DNA from 2 places in the Brevibacillus sp. FW301-21C12A genome. Region 2 is predicted to be linked to the other one. Evidence: riboswitches for the same ligand, from Rfam matches in the RefSeq annotation. Region 2 holds a riboswitch; the other holds the start of a gene.
What was found. Region 2 has a riboswitch for glycine ahead of gcvT (glycine cleavage system aminomethyltransferase GcvT). Riboswitches for the same ligand answer to the same signal wherever they lie in the genome.
Positions count from the first base shown of each region.

Region 1 (8,455 bases), on a different contig from region 2:
CTGCGACGCGCTCGCTGTTCCGGCTGGCCGACAAGGTCGCCAAGACAGATGCGAAAATTTTGCTGCAAGGCGAGACGGGTGTGGGGAAGAGCATGATCGCCAAATACATCCATGCCCGCAGCAGCCGCGCGAACGAAATTTTCATGGAGCTGAACTGCGCGGCGATCCCGGGCCATCTGGTCGAGGCCGAGTTGTTCGGCTACGAGCCGGGGGCGTTTACAGGCGCGCTCAAGCAGGGGAAAATCGGCATTTTGGAGAGCGCCCATCGCGGCACGCTGTTTTTGGACGAGATCGGCGACTTGCCGCTGGAGCTGCAAGTGAAGCTGTTGAAAGTAGTGGAGGAAAGCAAATTCATGCGCGTCGGCTCCACCGAAGTCCGCCATGTGGACGTGCGGATCATTACGGCTACCCACCGCGACCTGGCTACACTCGTGCGCGAGGGGCTGTTTCGCGAGGATTTGTACTATCGGCTGAACATCGTCACCTTCGAGGTGCCGCCGCTGCGCGAACGCCGGGAAGAGATTGTCCCGCTCTTGGTGTCGTATCTGGAAAAATTCAATGAGAAATACAAGGAAGAAAAGACGATGACACTGGAATGCTACGAGTGGCTCACGAACTATAGCTGGCCGGGAAATATCAGGGAGCTGGCGAATCTGGTCGAGCGGCTGGTGGTCACGACTTTTCACGATACGATTGACGTCGGCGATTTGCCGAACTTTCTCCAGCAAGTGTTCCCGCAGGCAGAACCGACGTCTTTGCGCGAAGCGGTCGCCCGTCTGGAGCGGAGCATGATCGGCAAGGCGATCCAGACGCACAAGACGACCCGGTTGGCGGCAGAAGCGCTCGGCATCAGCCAGAGCGCACTCGTCCAAAAGATGAAAAAGCTGCAACTGCGCGTAGAGAACGAGCCGGAAGCGAGCAAATAAAAAGCATCCTGCGAATGCCTGGTGCAGTCGCAGGATGCTTGTCCTTGCCATGCAAACACATCGGAAGCCGGATGTGTTTTTTTGTTTGGCTGGCGATCAGTTTTCCAATACTTTCACCTGATCGACTTTAGCCTTGCGCAGCTTGTAAATCACGACGAGCATGATGAACCAGACCGGAGTGATGAACAAGGCCACGCGCGTATCCTCGGCAAGCGCGAGCACGACGAGAATGAACGCGAGGAAAGCGAGAATCAGGTAGTTGGCAAACGGAAAGAGCGGCATTTTGAACTTGTTTGTTTTTGCCAGATCCGGTCTTGTCTTGCGGTACTTCAGGTGGCAGATCACGGTAATGCCCCAGATGAACAGGAAGCAGACCGTCGAAACGCTCGTAATCAGAGTGAAGACGCCTTCTGGCATGATGTAGTTCAACACAACCGCAATGAGAACGACGACAGTCGAGAAGAACAAGGCATTGGCAGGCACCTGGCGCGTTGTCAGCTTGGTCATGGACGCAGGCGCATTATTTTCCTTGCCGAGCGAGTAGAGCATACGGCTTGTACTGAAGATGGCGCTGTTGCATGCCGAAGCGGCGGAGGTCAGCACGACGAAGTTGACGATACCTGCGGCAGCCGCGATACCGATAGCCGCAAACACTTGAACGAACGGGCTTTCGGTCGGGATGATGGCGTTCCATGGATAGATGCTCATGATGACGATCAGAGCGCCGACGTAGAAGAGCAGCACGCGAATCGGGATGTTGTTGATCGCTTTTGGAATCACGCGCTCGGGATCTTCTGTCTCCCCGGCAGTCAGCCCGACAAGCTCAATGCCGACAAAGGCGAACACGACCATCTGGAAGGAGAGTAAAAAGCCGTTGATGCCGTTCGGGAACATGCCGCCGTGGCTCCACAGGTTGCTGAAGCTGGACGCGCCGGAGTTTGTCGAGAAGCCTTTGACAATCATGAAGATTCCGACGGCGATCAAAGCGAGAATCGCGATGACTTTGATGAGCGCGAACCAGAACTCCATTTCGCCGAAAAGCTTGACCGTTGCCAGGTTCATGATGAGCAGGATGACGAGCGCAATCAATCCCGGCATCCATTGCGGAACCTCAGGGAACCAGTATTGCGTGTACATTCCGACAGCCGTCAAGTCGGCCATGGCAATCGAAATCCAACAAAACCAGTACGTCCAGCCTGTGACGAACGCGGCCATGTTGCCGAGGTAGTCTTTTACGAAGTCAACGAAGGAATGATAGTTCAGGTTGCTAAGGAGAAGTTCACCGAGCGAGCGCATAATCAGAAAGCAAATAATCCCAGTAATCAAGTAAGCAAACAGGATGGATGGGCCGGCCAGGTGAATGGATTTGCCCGCACCGAGGAACAATCCCGTTCCGATGGCCCCGCCGATCGCGATGAGTTGAACGTGCCTGTTTTTCAGGCCCCTCGCCAAATTTTGCTGTTGCATGTGATCCCCCTCATTTCTCATGCGTTTGATTCGTTTGCGGCTGTTGGTAAAAAACCAACCGCCGACCTTTCAAAAAGTTTATGAAACTTTATAATTCATATCTTAACATAGCGACCCAGCATAAATACATCATTAAGTTACTTCCATCGAAAAAAACGCTTTCATTTTTGAGCGAGGCAGAAAATTTGCGGTTTTGTCGGCAGTTTTCCCTCCTTTTTCGAGGCAAATGGAACGGCTGTTTCATGGTGAACGCACAACACTCCTATTTTTCTGCAACAAAAAAAGGAACGGGAAAAATAGACCGGTTCCTACTTTTCTCTGTCCTTTTACCTGAGAGATTTGTCCTGAGCGGTCAGGATTTGCTCCTTCGGTGCTAAACGGCGAGTTTAGTCTCTCCCGCAATATTCATCCGCGTCAGATATTCGCGTGCGTTCTTATGATAGTAAAATATTCCAAAAAGGTTGTCAAATGAAAATTCCTAATTAACAGATTATTTTAAACATAAAACATTTTTGATTGACGGAAGGCCAGATGACAAGCAGGAAACGACAATCATTCGTCGTTTTTTCCGCTAGCCAGGTGAGCGGATGTGTCGAAAGGGGAAGGGTATGGATTTTGATTTGATAATGAATCAAATGCGCAAGTTTGATTTGAATTATAATCAAACAGCGAATGTAAACGGTTGCTTTTGGCCGAAACAAACTGTGCTGCGGAAAATGTGACAAAAAAGTGAGAAAAGGCTTGCCGCTGTTGGGGGGAAGGTCGTTTTTCCCGCAGGTGGCGGAGCGAAATTGGCACCCGCTTTTTTCCGCTTGGCACGGGAGTTGCTTTTCACGTAGCGGCATACAGAAAGGAGAGAGTGACATCATGAACATTTCTACTTTTGCCGCTGCAAACAAACTGGTCACAGGGCGGGATTCGCTGGCGCTGCTGCCCGAGGAGGTTGCCCGTCTGAAAGTGGCGCGTCCAATGATTGTGACGGACAAAATTCTCATTCAGGCCGGGGTAGTCGCGCAGGTGGAAGCGCTTTTGCCGATGGAGGCGGGCGTCTTCTCGGACGTGAACCCCGAGCCGGAAATCGAGATCGTCGACTTGTGTGTGCAGATGATCCGCGAAGGGGGCTACGACGGCCTGATCGCAGTCGGCGGCGGCAGCGCAATCGACATCGCCAAGGCAGCTTCCGTCATGGCGACGAACGAGGGCAGCATCGAGCAATATTTTGGCACGAATCTGGTGAAAAAGCCGGGCTTGCCGCTGATCGCGATTCCGACTACGGCGGGGACAGGCTCAGAGGTGACGAACATCTCGATTTTGTCGGATACGAAAGAGCAAGTGAAAAAAGGAATTGTAAGCCCTTACCTGCTGCCGGACGTCGCCATCGTCTCGCCGGTGATGACGCTTACGTGCCCGCCGAGCGTGACCGCTGCGAGCGGCGTGGACGCGTTGGTGCATGCGGTGGAAGCCTACATTTCCAAGTTCGCCTCCCCGGTGACGGACGCGCTGGCGATTGGCGCGATGAAACTGATTGCCGTTCACTTGCCGAAAGCGTACGCGTGCCCGGATAACATCGAGTCGCGCGAAGCGATGATTACCGCGTCGCTGATGGCCGGACTTGCTTTCGGCAACGCGGGCGTAGGAGCTGTCCATGCGCTGGCCTACCCGCTCGGCGGACGATTCCACATGGCGCACGGCGTGAGCAATTCGCTCTTGCTGCCTTACGTCATGCGGGCGAACAAGATCGCCTGCCTGGAAAAGCTCGGGGAAATCGCGCAGGCGCTCGGGGAAAACGTCGCCGGACTGAACCTGGACGAAGCGGCGGAAAAAGCGATTGAAGCGATGACGCGCCTGTGCCGTTACGTGGAAATTCCGCAGTCGCTGCGCGAGTTCAACATTCCGGAATCCGCGATCGCCGAGATGGCCGAAGAGGCGATGAAGCAAACCCGCCTTTTGAAAAACAATCCCCGCGCTTTGCGGAAAAAAGATATCGAAGACATCTATCGAGCAGCTTACTAAAAGGGGGACATCGTATGAAGTGGAAACAACGCAGAGCGGGTGAAGAAACCCCGTACATTCCGGCCGGACCGTTCAAGATCCGGCTGCCGTTTGTACACTATCGCTTTGAATGGCCCGATTATTTGCAAGGACTGTTGATGTGCGCCGTCGACCTCGGCGCGATCACGCTGCTCGCCGACCATCTGGGCATGCCGTTTGAGGTAGGACTGGCCGTTGTCATTTTGAATGGCTTTTTGTATTTGCTGCACCACCTCTTGGGCGATCCGGTCATTCCCGGCTGGATTACGCCGGCGATTCCGCTGATTGTGCTGTTTGTCGAGCAGTTTCCGGAAGGGCAGGAGCGGGTGTACGCGCTGATCGCCTTTCAGTTGACGCTTGGGCTGTTATCCATTTTGCTCGGGGTCACCGGACTAGCGAAGCGGGTAGTCAACTTCGTGCCGAATGCGATCAAGTCGGGGATTATTCTCGGCGCGGGGATTGGCGCGATTACCTCGATTTTTGAAAAGGGCGGGAAGTTCGACCTGTTCCCGTACACGATTGCCATTTGTATCGGCTTTTGCTTTTATCTCGTTTTTTCCAAACATTTTGAAGGGTTGAAACAAAAAGGGAAAGGGTGGGCATTGCTCGGCAACCTCGGGATTTTGCCTGCGATCTTGCTCGCGGTGTTCGTCGCCCCGTTGTTCGGGGAAGCGAAGTGGCCGGACATTCAATGGGGCTTCAGCCAGCCGGACTTCGCCACGCTCTGGTCGCAGTACACCGTCTTCGGGCTGGGCTTGCCGTCGCTCTCCTTTTTCATTACAGCGATTCCGGCTGTGTTCGCAACGTATCTCGTCGTCTTTGGCGACGTGTTGAAGACGAAAGCGCTTTTGTCCGAGTCCGACCAAGTGCGGCTCGATGAAAAAGTCGACTACAACCCGGACCGGGCGCACATGATTTTTGGCGGACGCAACATGCTGATGAGCCTGATCGGGCCGGACATTACGATGTGCGGGCCGATGTGGGCCGCGATGCAGGTCGTAGTGGTGGAGCGGTTCAAAAAAGGCAAAAAAGCGATGGACTCGTTTTTCGGCGGTGCGGGATCGTTTCGCTGGGGTACGAATACAGGTTTATTGCTTTTGCCGATCGTCAGTCTGGTCCAGCCGATTCTCGGCGTCGCCGTCGCCCTGACGCTGCTCGTCCAAGGCTACGTCAGCGTGCGGATTGGCGTGATGCAGGCGCGCAGCCAGCGCGACCTGGGCATCGCGGGTGTCGTAGGGGCGATTCTCGTCATCAAAGGAGCGGCGATGGCTTTTGGCGCTGGAATTTTGCTGTGCGTCTTATTATATGGAAAAGATTGGTTGCGCGGTGAAAAAGAGAAATTGTTCACGGCAAATGAAAAGGAGGAAAAGGCAGCGTGAGACAACAAGAATGGAACAAAGGCATGTACGTGAACGGAGAGTGGGTGACGCTTGCGGCACGCGTCGAGGTGCAAAATCCCGCGACATTGGAAATCATCGGCAGCGTGCCGGACGCTTCCGCGAAAGAAGCGCGGCAGGCGGTCGACGCTGCGTAAGCCGCTTTTCCCAGTTGGTCGAAAACGACCGCCTATGAGCGCGCGGCCTTGCTGGAGCGCTGGCACCAGACGATCGCAGCCCGCCTGGACGAGATCGCGTACGTCATGACGCTGGAACAGGGCAAGCCGCTCGCAGAAGCACGAGGCGAGGTGCAGTACGCGAACAGCTACATCAAATGGTACGCCGAGGAAGCAAAGCGGATTTACGGCGAGACGATTCCTGCCTCCGCCGCCTCCAAGCGGATTCTCGTGCAGAAGCAGCCAGTCGGTGTCGTGGCGGCCGTCACGCCGTGGAATTTCCCTGCGGCGATGATTGCGCGAAAAATCGCGCCAGCGCTCGCGGCAGGCTGCACGACGGTGACGAAGCCAGCCGAACAGACGCCGTTGACCGCGCTGCTTTTGGCGGAGTGCGCCCACGAGGCGGGGATTCCGCCAGGCGTCATCAACATCGTGACGACTTCGCAGGCAGCGGAAGTCGTCGATGTCTGGATGGACGATGCGCGCGTGAAAAAACTGACGTTCACCGGGTCGACTCCGGTGGGCAAGCTGCTGATGCGCAAAGCGGCCGATACCGTGAAAAAGATTTCCCTGGAGCTTGGCGGCCTGGCGCCGTTTATCGTGGCAGAGGACGCGAATCTCGACGCGGCGGTCAAAGGGCTGGTCCAGTCCAAATTCCGCAACGCCGGGCAAACGTGCATTTGCGCAAACCGCATCTATGTGCATGAAGCTGTGAAAGAGCCGTTCCTGCAAAAGCTGACAGAGGCGGTGTCCGCGCTGCGCGTAGGCCAGGGAACAGAAGACGACGTCGAGATCGGGCCGTTGATTGACGAGCGAGCCGTACAAAAAGTCCAGCAGCAAATTGACGACGCCGTGGGCAAAGGGGCGACGCTCCACGGCAGCCCGGTTCTCGCGGGAGCCACTGGCTACTTCATGAAGCCGGTCGTGCTCTCGGATGTAACCGATGAGATGGTGTGCATGCAGGAGGAAACGTTCGGGCCGATCGCGCCTGTCAGCACGTTTTCCGACGATGAGGAAGTCATCCGGCGGGCGAATGCGACGCCGTACGGGTTGGCGGCATACGTCTTCACGCAGTCGCTGGCGCGGGCGTTCACGTTTTCGGAAAGCCTGGAATACGGTATTGTCGGGGTGAACGATGGGGCGCCATCTGTCGCGCAAGCGCCGTTTGGCGGCATGAAGGAAAGCGGGCTTGGCCGGGAAGGCAGCCACCACGGCATCGAGGAGTATTTGGAAGTGAAGTATATTTCGCTGCAACTGGTGTAACAAAAGCGGAACGAAGTGAATAAAAAGAAGCACAGCTCGATTGATGCGGGCTGTGTTTTTTCTATATTCTGGCGCGGTTCTGTGGCGGCTCTGGGCAGGAAAACGGCGGCGCGAAACCCGTTTTCCTGGGCGGAAAATGAAAATGAGGATTGACAGCAGGATAAATATCCTTTAAATTTTGCGTTAGGGAAACATTTTTATACACAAGCATATTATTTTGCTAGGGTGAATATTATTGGTTAACAACCACAATTTTGTGTATAAGCATATATGAGCCAGTCATAAAGAATTGTCCAGCGGAAGCAACGGTCAACAACAACCGAGAACGTACACGAACGATTGGTTAATTGGAGGGAATCTCATGAATAGTGCGGTGTCAGTCAGAGAGCTTCACGTCTCCTACTTTGGAGTCGAGGTGGTGCGGGACGTAACCTTTGCTGTCGAGCAAGGAAGCATGGTGGGCATTATCGGGCCGAATGGCGCGGGGAAATCGACCATGATTAAGGCCATGCTCGGGTTGATCGGCAAAGACAAGGGAGACGTCCGGTTTTACGGCAAGGAAGTGAATGAGGTCCGGAAGCAGGTCGCCTACGTCCCGCAGCGGAGCCAGATCGACTGGACGTTTCCGATCACGGTGATGGATACCGTCCTCATCGGAACGTACCCGAGCGTCGGCTTGTTCAAATTTCCGAAGAAGAAGGAAAAGGCGTGGGCGATGGAATGCCTGCGAAAAGTCGGCCTGGAGGACTTCGCGAAGCGGCAGATTGGCGAGTTGTCCGGCGGGCAGCAGCAGCGCGTTTTTTTGGCTCGGGCACTGGCGCAAAAGCCGGAGTTGCTCCTTCTGGACGAGCCGTTTGTCGGGATCGACGTCGCCAGCGAGGAGACGATCATCCGGATTTTGAAGGAGTTGCAGCTTCAAGACAAAACAATCGTGGTCGTCCACCACGACTTGAGCAAGGCGAATGCTTACTTCGATCAACTGCTGCTTTTGAACAAAGAGCTTATCAAGTTCGGAACAGTCGATGAAGTCCTGAATCGAGAGGTCATGGCGAAAGCATACGCGCATCAACTTCAATTTCTCGAGAAGGTAGAGGTAACGGCGTGATGGATTTTTTACAAGCAATTGGACAGTATGAATTTTTGCAAAAAGCTTTGTTTACTTCTGTAGTAGTGGGCATCATCTGCGGCGTGATCGGCAGCTTCATTATTTTGCGCG
Region 1 covers NZ_JBYTBG010000026.1:56,419-64,873, forward strand. Annotated here, with positions in the region: gene AC3WQH_RS16335 (sigma-54 interaction domain-containing protein) at 1-926, shown strand, start outside; gene AC3WQH_RS16340 (amino acid permease) at 1,023-2,393, opposite strand; glycine riboswitch at 2,702-2,802, opposite strand; gene AC3WQH_RS16345 (iron-containing alcohol dehydrogenase) at 3,261-4,406, shown strand; gene AC3WQH_RS16350 (hypothetical protein) at 4,421-5,803, shown strand; partial or broken gene AC3WQH_RS16355 (NAD-dependent succinate-semialdehyde dehydrogenase) at 5,827-7,239, shown strand; gene AC3WQH_RS16360 (metal ABC transporter ATP-binding protein) at 7,601-8,344, shown strand; gene AC3WQH_RS16365 (metal ABC transporter permease) at 8,344-8,455, shown strand, end outside.
Region 1: it holds a riboswitch for glycine, as region 2 does, so the genes downstream of both, AC3WQH_RS16340 (amino acid permease) here and gcvT (glycine cleavage system aminomethyltransferase GcvT) in region 2, are expected to answer to the same signal.

Region 2 (8,455 bases):
CATACTCCCACGTAAGCATTTTGATCGTTCCACAAATGAAGCGAGCCGACGACGAACGGGGCGAGCACCTGGGAGTGGTACAGCGGAACGGTCAGCGTCACGGGTGCATCGCTTTGCTGCTGCCACAACTGCGGCCATGAAATTGCGCTGTCCCCGTACAACTGGCTGACCCAGCCGATCTGGTCGAACGGATCTTTTTGCGTCCCTTGCAGGATGCGCGTCCCTGTCAGCCGCTGCCCGGTCTGTACCAGATTTTGCGCAGCCAGGCTGCGAAAGACTGGCTCGTTTGCGGCGAAGGAAGCGGGGTACGCTTCGCCTGTTTTGGCGTTCACCAGTTGCGGCGACGACTGGCGGGCGATCAGCCAGTGGGAAGCGAATCCGTCGTAGACAGGCTCTGCGGCAATTTCCCGCGGGGCAAAGGCATCGTCGAACAAAATGTATTCCCCGACCCCGTATTCCAACAGCACGAATTTTTCCTGGGCAGGCGCTTCGGCGGCCTCTCCCACGACCAGGTACCCTACCTGTCTGTCTGTTTTTTTGATGCTGACCAGCCACTGATGTTGATTCGGGCCGAGCGTCTGCACTTCTGTATCGGCTTTTTGCCACTCCTTGAATTGCGGATCGCGGTTGGCGAGTTCGTTCATCCACGTCTGGATTTGGGCGTGAAACTCTCTGTCCCAGCTCTCCTCTGCGTGGACAGGCCAGGCGAGCAACGCAAAAGACAAGAGCACCCCGAGAAGGGGGAGGAATCGTCTGGTCACAAACATGCACCACCTTTTGTACAGGCTAAGCTTATTCCTATTGTAACCAGCTATGGCAAAAAGATTTGTTGCAACTTGTCAGTTCCGCAGGACTTCTTCTCGCTGATCTTTTACATGATTCGCCCGGATGCGGGGAGATGGCGCACCGTTTTTGCCGGATGCGCTTTAATGACAGGCGGAGCAGAGTGCAAGTAAAACAGTCCGCCGTTAATAAAATGAACCTCGATGCGCGGCTCGTACTGCCAGCGCAGCTCGTCCATCCGCCGCTGTTTTTCTTCTTCCGGCGTGCTTTTTTTCCATTCCTCCTGGTTGATTTCCTCGCGCGGCGTCACCTGGACGCCATTGGCACGTAAAAAGTCGAGGATTCGCCCGCCGGAAGAGCGGTATTCGTCAAGCGTCTGCGCAGCTTCGACAACAGCCTCCCTGGCGGGGACGGCGTCGCGCGCAGGCAGCGGGATCGAGGCTTTTTGCTCCGGGGACTCTACCGCTTCCGCCTCGGCTGCTTCTGTCTCGCTCTGTTCGGCAGGCGGCTCTCGTCGGGCCAGCTCTTCGTAGTAGGCGGCGAGGATGTCCAGCTCCTCCGTCAGTCGCGCCCGCGCCTCTACGGCCCACTCCTGGTCTTCCTGCGCGATGACCGCATCGACCTCCTGCCGGGCCAGCTCCAGCGCGTCTTCCACAGACAGCTTCCGGTCGAGCGTGTAAAAGTAGTCCGGGATCGCGGGCGCAAGCGTCAACTGAAACAAAAACGAGGAAAAGTCGTGCACGAGGCGCGGCTGATGCAGGTTGATCCCGAGATAGAGCATGATGTCGCGCCGCTTGTCGCAGATGAGCGATACTTTCAGGTTGAGCCCGAGCCAGGGAACGAGCGGCGTGGAGCGACGCTTGCCGGTGCTTGGCAAGGAAGCGGTATTTTGCTCGTACATGCATAAAAAGCGCCCGTGCTTTTTCGCCGAGGCAAAAATTTGCTGCATGCGCGCAGCGCCCAGATGCAGATGCTCGGCCCGCAGCCCGTCCGGCATCCGGTCCGGGTGAAACGCAAAGGTAAGCACGAGCGGCTGGTAGGCCAGGTTCATTTTGTCGACCCAGCTCCAGTAAAACGGGCGGTTGCCGATATCCTTGTCGACCTCGACCGGAAGCTTGACCGTCAAGTAATCCGGGTGGGCTTCGACGATGTGCGCGGAAAAAGTCGCGAGGTAGCGCTCTACAAATTGCCTGACCTGGTTGGCTTGCATCAGGAGAAACCTCTTTTCTTGTGTGCGTTTTTTCTGCTACTGCTCTGCCGCTTCCGACAGGGCAGGGGATGCGTGCTGTTGTCTGCTGGCGCGGATGGCGTGGCCCATGTTGTCGAGCTTCAACGCCATTTCGCGGGCCGATTTGGAATCCATGATGATCTGCGTCAAATTTTCTTCCAGCGACGAGTTGAGATTCAGCCGCTCCACGATGTCGTCCAGCTCGCCGATGACCATCTCGAACAGGTCGATTTTTTCGTACAGCAGCTTCAAAATGTGCTCCTCAATCGTGCCGACGGTGGACAAATTGTAAATGTGCACGTCCCGCTTCTGGCCGAGACGGTGGACACGGCCGATCCGCTGCTCGACGCGCATCGGGTTCCACGGCATGTCGTAGTTGATGACCTGGTTGCAAAACTGCAGGTTGATCCCTTCCCCGCCAGCCTCTGTGGCGATCAGTACTTGCGCGCGGTTTTGAAACAAATCGGTCATCCAGTCTTTTTTGCTGCGCTTGAAGCCGCCGCGAAACGGCACAGAAGTAATGCCGTGGTCATGCAAATATTTTTGCAGGTAGTTTTGCGTCGCCCGGTACTCGGTGAAAATGATGACTTTGTCGTTGATCTCCTGGATCAGCTCGACCGTTTTGGCCGCCTTGGAATGCGTCTCGATCCGCTTAATCATCTCCACCAGCTCCAAAATTCGGCCGCGCAGGGGGGAGTCTTCGCTGGTGCGCTGGTGCATGTTGTACAGCGTCATGAACGAGGCTTCCTTGCTGGAGCAAACCTCGCGCTGCAACGTAATCAAGGCGAGCGAGTTGAACAGGCCAGCTCCTGTCTGGTACTGGTCGCGCACAAAGCGGGTGACGCCCTCGTACAGCTCCATCTCTTCCTGCGACAGCTCAATCGGAATCGACTGGACGCGGCGACTGGTGAACTGGATGCCGCCGTCGCTTCGCTTGTTGCGAATCATCACCTTTTCAATTTCTTCGCGCAATTTGTCGCTGTTTTTCGACTGTCGCTTTCCTTCGACGTAATTGGAGGAAAACGACGTGGAGTGGCCGAGGTGCCCCGGCTTCAACAAATTAATCAGGTTGTACAGCTCGTCCATTTCGTTCTGGATCGGCGTAGCCGTGAGCAGCAGGCAATATTTTTTGCGAATTTCCTTCACGAACTGATAGTTTCGCGTCCGCTTGTTTTTCAGCTTGTGCGCCTCGTCGATAATCAGCATGTCGTAGTCGATGTCGAGGACGTGGCGGCGGTGCGGATCTCGTTTCGCCGTGTCGATGGAGGCGACGACGACTTCATGCTGCCGCCACATGTACTCCTTTTTTTGCGCCACGGCGGGAATCCCGAATTTTTGCTGCAACTCCTTCGTCCATTGGATGACGAGGGAGGCGGGGACGAGCACGAGAATTTTTTTCGCCAGACCCCTGACCATGTACTCCTTCATAATCAGCCCGGCTTCGATCGTCTTGCCCAGTCCGACCTCGTCGGCGAGGATCGCGCGTCCGCGCATGTCGTTGAGCACTCGCTCCGCCGTTTGCAACTGGTGGGGAAACGGGGAGAGCAGCGGCAAGTATTTCAGGCATTGCAACTGATCGAACTCGCGAACAGCCATGGCCTCTTCCGCTTCCAGCGCCAGCTTGAACAGCTCCCACTTGTCCCAGGGGCCGTCTTCGTGCATTCGCTCCGTCAGCGGGGATATCCAGCTCGTGTCAAATGAAACAGGAATATTCGGCATATACGTTACTCCTTTACACAGCTCTGCCATAACTTTCATGCGCTTTATCAAAAAACTTAACATTTATGATCGTGTTCATCATTTTGTTAAGTATTTCTTGATCTGACTGTTAATTTGCATATTTTCAACGGCGGACTCTCATGGTAGGATATAGAGGAAGTTCATTCATTAGTATGGAAATCATAGCAAAAACTTATGTATGACCATCTAACCAACGCGAATGATAGTAGCAGGGAGAGACTGCGCGAACCACTGCAGCGCCGAAGGAGCAAGCCGGGAACGGTGAATCTCTCAGGCAAAAGAACCTCTACTGGACGCAACTCTGGAGAGAGCTCGAAATCGGAGCCACCAAAGGGGAAACTTGCAAGCGCGGTGATCCCCGCCGCGCTTGATTGGCAAGGTAACTCTCAGGTACCAAGGACAGAGGAGGAGAAATGGGCACCGTTCTTTTGGTGTACCCGTTTTTTCGCCTCTGTTTTTTCATGGGGAGAAATGCCGACTAACAGTTTTTGGGAGGTGCCACACATGTCCAATCTGAAAAGAACGCCACTGTTTGATTCCTACGCAAAATACGGCGCCAAGACAATCGACTTCGGCGGCTGGGAGCTGCCTGTACAGTTTTCCAGCATTGGCCAGGAGCACGAAGCCGTTCGGACGAAAGCAGGTCTGTTTGATGTATCCCACATGGGAGAAGTAGACGTAAAAGGCGAGAGTGCGCTCGAATACTTGCAGCGCGTCACCACCAACGACGTGTCCAAGCTGGCTGTCGGGCAAGCGCAGTACAGCGTGCTCTGCTACCCGGACGGCGGTACGGTCGACGATCTGCTCGTTTACAAATACGCGGACGACCATTACCTGCTTGTCATCAACGCAGGAAACATTGACAAAGACTTTGCATGGCTGGAAGAGCACCTGATTCCGGGTGTCACGATTGAAAACATTTCGCCGCAAACGGCGCAAATCGCCATTCAAGGGCCTTTGGCCGAGTCGATTTTGCAAAAGCTGACCGCCACAGACCTGTCGAAAATCGGCTTCTTCCGTTTCGAGCGCGACGTAGAGGTCGCTGGCATTTCCGCGCTGGTATCCCGCACAGGCTATACAGGCGAGGACGGCTTTGAAATTTACCTGCCTGCAGAGCGTGCCGCTGAACTGTGGGACGCGTTGCTTGAAGCGGGCAAGGAAGACGGGCTTCTGCCTTGCGGACTTGGCGCGCGCGACACGCTGCGCTTCGAAGCGAAGCTGCCGCTGTACGGCCAGGAGCTGAGCAAGGACATCACGCCGATTGAAGCAGGCATCGGCTTCGCGGTGAAGGTGGACAAAGAAGTGCCGTTCATCGGCCAAGAGGTGCTCAAGGCGCAAAAAGAAAACGGCGCGCCGCGCAAGCTCGTCGGCATCGAGATGATCGACCGCGGCATTCCGCGCACGCACTATCCGGTCTACGTCGGCGAAGAGCTGGTGGGCGAAGTGACGACAGGCACGCAGTCCCCTACCTTGAAGAAAAACGTCGGATTGGCGCTCGTGAAAAGCGAACATGCGGCGCTTGGCACCCAACTGGAAGTGGAAATTCGCGGAAAACGCCTCAAAGCAGAGGTTGTCGCCGCTCCGTTTTATAAACGTCCGAAAAACTAAGCAATCGCCCACTATACATCCTATTTTGAGGAGGACAACGTTCGTGAAATACCGCTACCTGCCCCAAACCGATCAGGACAAGCGCGAAATGCTCGAAACTCTTGGCATTTCCAGTGTAGAAGAACTGTTTGCAGACATCCCGGAAGAAGTGCGCTTCAAAGGGGCGCTGAACATTCCGGAAGCTCTGTCCGAGCCTGATCTGGTGAAATACTTCACGCGTCTGGCTAATCAAAACGTGAACTTCAGCACGCACGTCAACTTTTTGGGTGCTGGCGTTTACCAGCACTATGCGCCAAGCACAGTCAACCACATGTTGCTGCGCGGAGAATTTTTTACCGCCTATACGCCTTACCAGCCTGAAATCAGCCAGGGCGAGCTGCAAGCCATTTTTGAATTCCAGACTATGGTGTGTGAACTGACCGGAATGGAAGTAGCGAACTCCTCCATGTACGACGGAGCGACTTCCTTGGCAGAAGCGGCGATGATGGCGGCTGGTCACACTGGCAAAAAGCGCGTCATCGTTTCCCGTGCTGTGCACCCGGAAGCGCGCGGCGTTCTGAAAACATACGCGTACGGTCAAGGCGTAGAGCTGGTTGAAGTCGGCATCAACAACGACGGCGTAACCGACACACAAGCTCTGGAAGCGCTGATTGACGAAAACACAGCGGCCGTTATCGTGCAATATCCTAACTTCTTCGGAAACGTGGAAGACTTGGCAGCGGTCGAGCCGATTGCTCATGGCAAAGGCGCTCTGTTCATCGTTTCTTCCAACCCGCTTGCGCTGGGCGTATTGGAAGCGCCAGGCAAACTGGGCGCTGACATCGTGGTGGGCGATATGCAACCGTTCGGCATTCCGGCATCGTTTGGCGGACCACACTGCGGATATTTCGCAACGACTACCAAGCTGATGCGCAAAATGCCAGGCCGGATCGTCGGGCAAACCAAAGACGAGAACGGCAAGCGCGGTTTCGTACTGACGCTGCAAGCTCGTGAACAGCATATCCGTCGTGAAAAAGCGACTTCGAACATTTGCTCCAACCAGGCTCTGTTGGCACTGGCGGCTGCGATCACCCTGACTGCGCTCGGAAAACAGGGCGTACAGGAAATGGCGATGATGAACTTGCAAAAAGCGCATTACGCCAAGCAAGCGCTGCAGGCAAAAGGTCTGGAAGTGGTCTTTGCCGCTCCATTCTTCAACGAATTCGTAGTCAAACTGTCCAAGCCGGTGGCAGAAGTAAACAAAAAGCTGCTTGACGCTGGCATCATCGGCGGCTACGATCTGGGACTGGATTACCCGGAATACGCGGGCCATACGCTGCTTGCGGTAACCGAGCTGCGGACCAAGGAAGAAATCGACACATTGGCGGCTGAATTGGAGGCGATCACACGTGCGTAACGACCAGGAAAAAGCACTGATTTTTGAAATGAGCAAACCGGGCCGTGTGGGCTACAATCTGCCGGCATTGGATGTACCAGAGGTAGAGGTGGCAAGCCTGCTGCCGAAGCACCTCATCCGCGAAACTCCTGCTGAACTGCCGGAAGTATCCGAGCTGCAGTTGGTTCGTCACTACACCGAATTGTCCCGTCGCAACCACGGGGTAGACAACGGGTTCTACCCGCTCGGTTCTTGCACGATGAAATACAACCCGAAAATCAACGAAGACGTTGCCCGCTACCCAGGCTTCGCGCAGACGCACCCGTACCAGCCGGAAGAAACCGTACAAGGCGCACTGGAGCTTTTGTACAACCTGCAAGAAGAGCTGGCTGAAATCACCGGGATGGACGCAGTTACGCTGCAACCGGCTGCGGGGGCAGCAGGCGAGTGGACAGGTCTGATGATGATCCGCGCGTACCACGAGAGCCGCGGCGAAGGCCACCGCACAAAAGTCATCGTGCCAAACTCCGCGCACGGTACGAACCCGGCTTCTGCAGCGGTAGCAGGACTGGACACCGTCACGATTGCCTCTGACGAGCGCGGCCTGGTAGACATTCAGGCGCTGCGCGATGCCGTAGGCCCTGATACAGCGGCACTCATGCTGACCAACCCGAACACGCTCGGTCTGTTCGAGGAAGACATCGTGGAAATGGCGAAAATCGTCCACGAAGCAGGCGGCCTCTTGTATTACGATGGAGCGAACGCGAATGCGATCCTCGGCATTGCCCGTCCAGGCGACATGGGCTTCGACGTGGTGCATCTCAACTTGCACAAAACGTTTACAGGCCCTCACGGCGGCGGCGGACCAGGTGCTGGCCCTGTCGGCGTGAAAAAGATTCTCGAACCGTTTTTGCCAACGCCGATCGTGGCGAAAAAAGAAGACGGCAGCTTCTACTGGGACAGCAACCGTCCGGCTTCCATCGGCCGCGTAAAAGGCTACAACGGAAACTTCGGCATTCTCGTGCGCGCTCACAGCTACATCCGCACCATGGGTCCGGAAGGCTTGCTGCAAGTGTCGCAAAATGCGGTGCTCAGCGCGAACTACATGATGCGCCGTCTGGCTACGGCTTACCATCTGCCGTATGACCGCGTCTGCAAGCATGAGTTTGTTTTGTCTGGCGTGATCCAGAAAAAGCTGGGCGTACGCACGCTCGACATCGCCAAACGCTTGCTCGACTTCGGTTATCACCCGCCAACTATCTACTTCCCGCTGATTGTCGACGAGTGCCTGATGATTGAGCCAACCGAAACCGAAACGAAAGAAACGCTCGACGAGTTCATCGACGTTATGCTGCAAATTGCCCGCGAGTGCGAGGAAACGCCTGAGCTTGTACAGGAAGCGCCGCACACAACCGTGGTCAAACGTCTGGACGAAGCGACAGCGGCGCGCAAGCCGATTCTGCGCTACCAGCCGCAAGCACAATAGCTCTCTTTTGGAAAAGCCGCCTTTTTACAGGGCGGTTTTTCTTTCCGAATGATGCTATCATGAACAGATGGGATTGATCCGACATTTCGGGGAGAGAGAACCAATGATGAACAAACGGATCGTATTTACAGGCGGCGGCTCCGCGGGGCACGTCACCGTCAACCTCGCGCTCATCCCGCGTTTTTTGCAGCAAGGCTGGGAGGTCGCCTACATCGGCTCGACGACAGGGATCGAG
Region 2 covers NZ_JBYTBG010000002.1:214,868-223,322, forward strand. Annotated here, with positions in the region: gene AC3WQH_RS02635 (hypothetical protein) at 1-761, opposite strand, end outside; gene AC3WQH_RS02640 (YqhG family protein) at 872-1,993, opposite strand; gene AC3WQH_RS02645 (DEAD/DEAH box helicase) at 2,030-3,730, opposite strand; glycine riboswitch at 3,951-4,047, shown strand; glycine riboswitch at 4,048-4,164, shown strand; gene gcvT (glycine cleavage system aminomethyltransferase GcvT) at 4,256-5,359, shown strand; gene gcvPA (aminomethyl-transferring glycine dehydrogenase subunit GcvPA) at 5,403-6,755, shown strand; gene gcvPB (aminomethyl-transferring glycine dehydrogenase subunit GcvPB) at 6,748-8,220, shown strand; gene murG (undecaprenyldiphospho-muramoylpentapeptide beta-N-acetylglucosaminyltransferase) at 8,327-8,455, shown strand, end outside.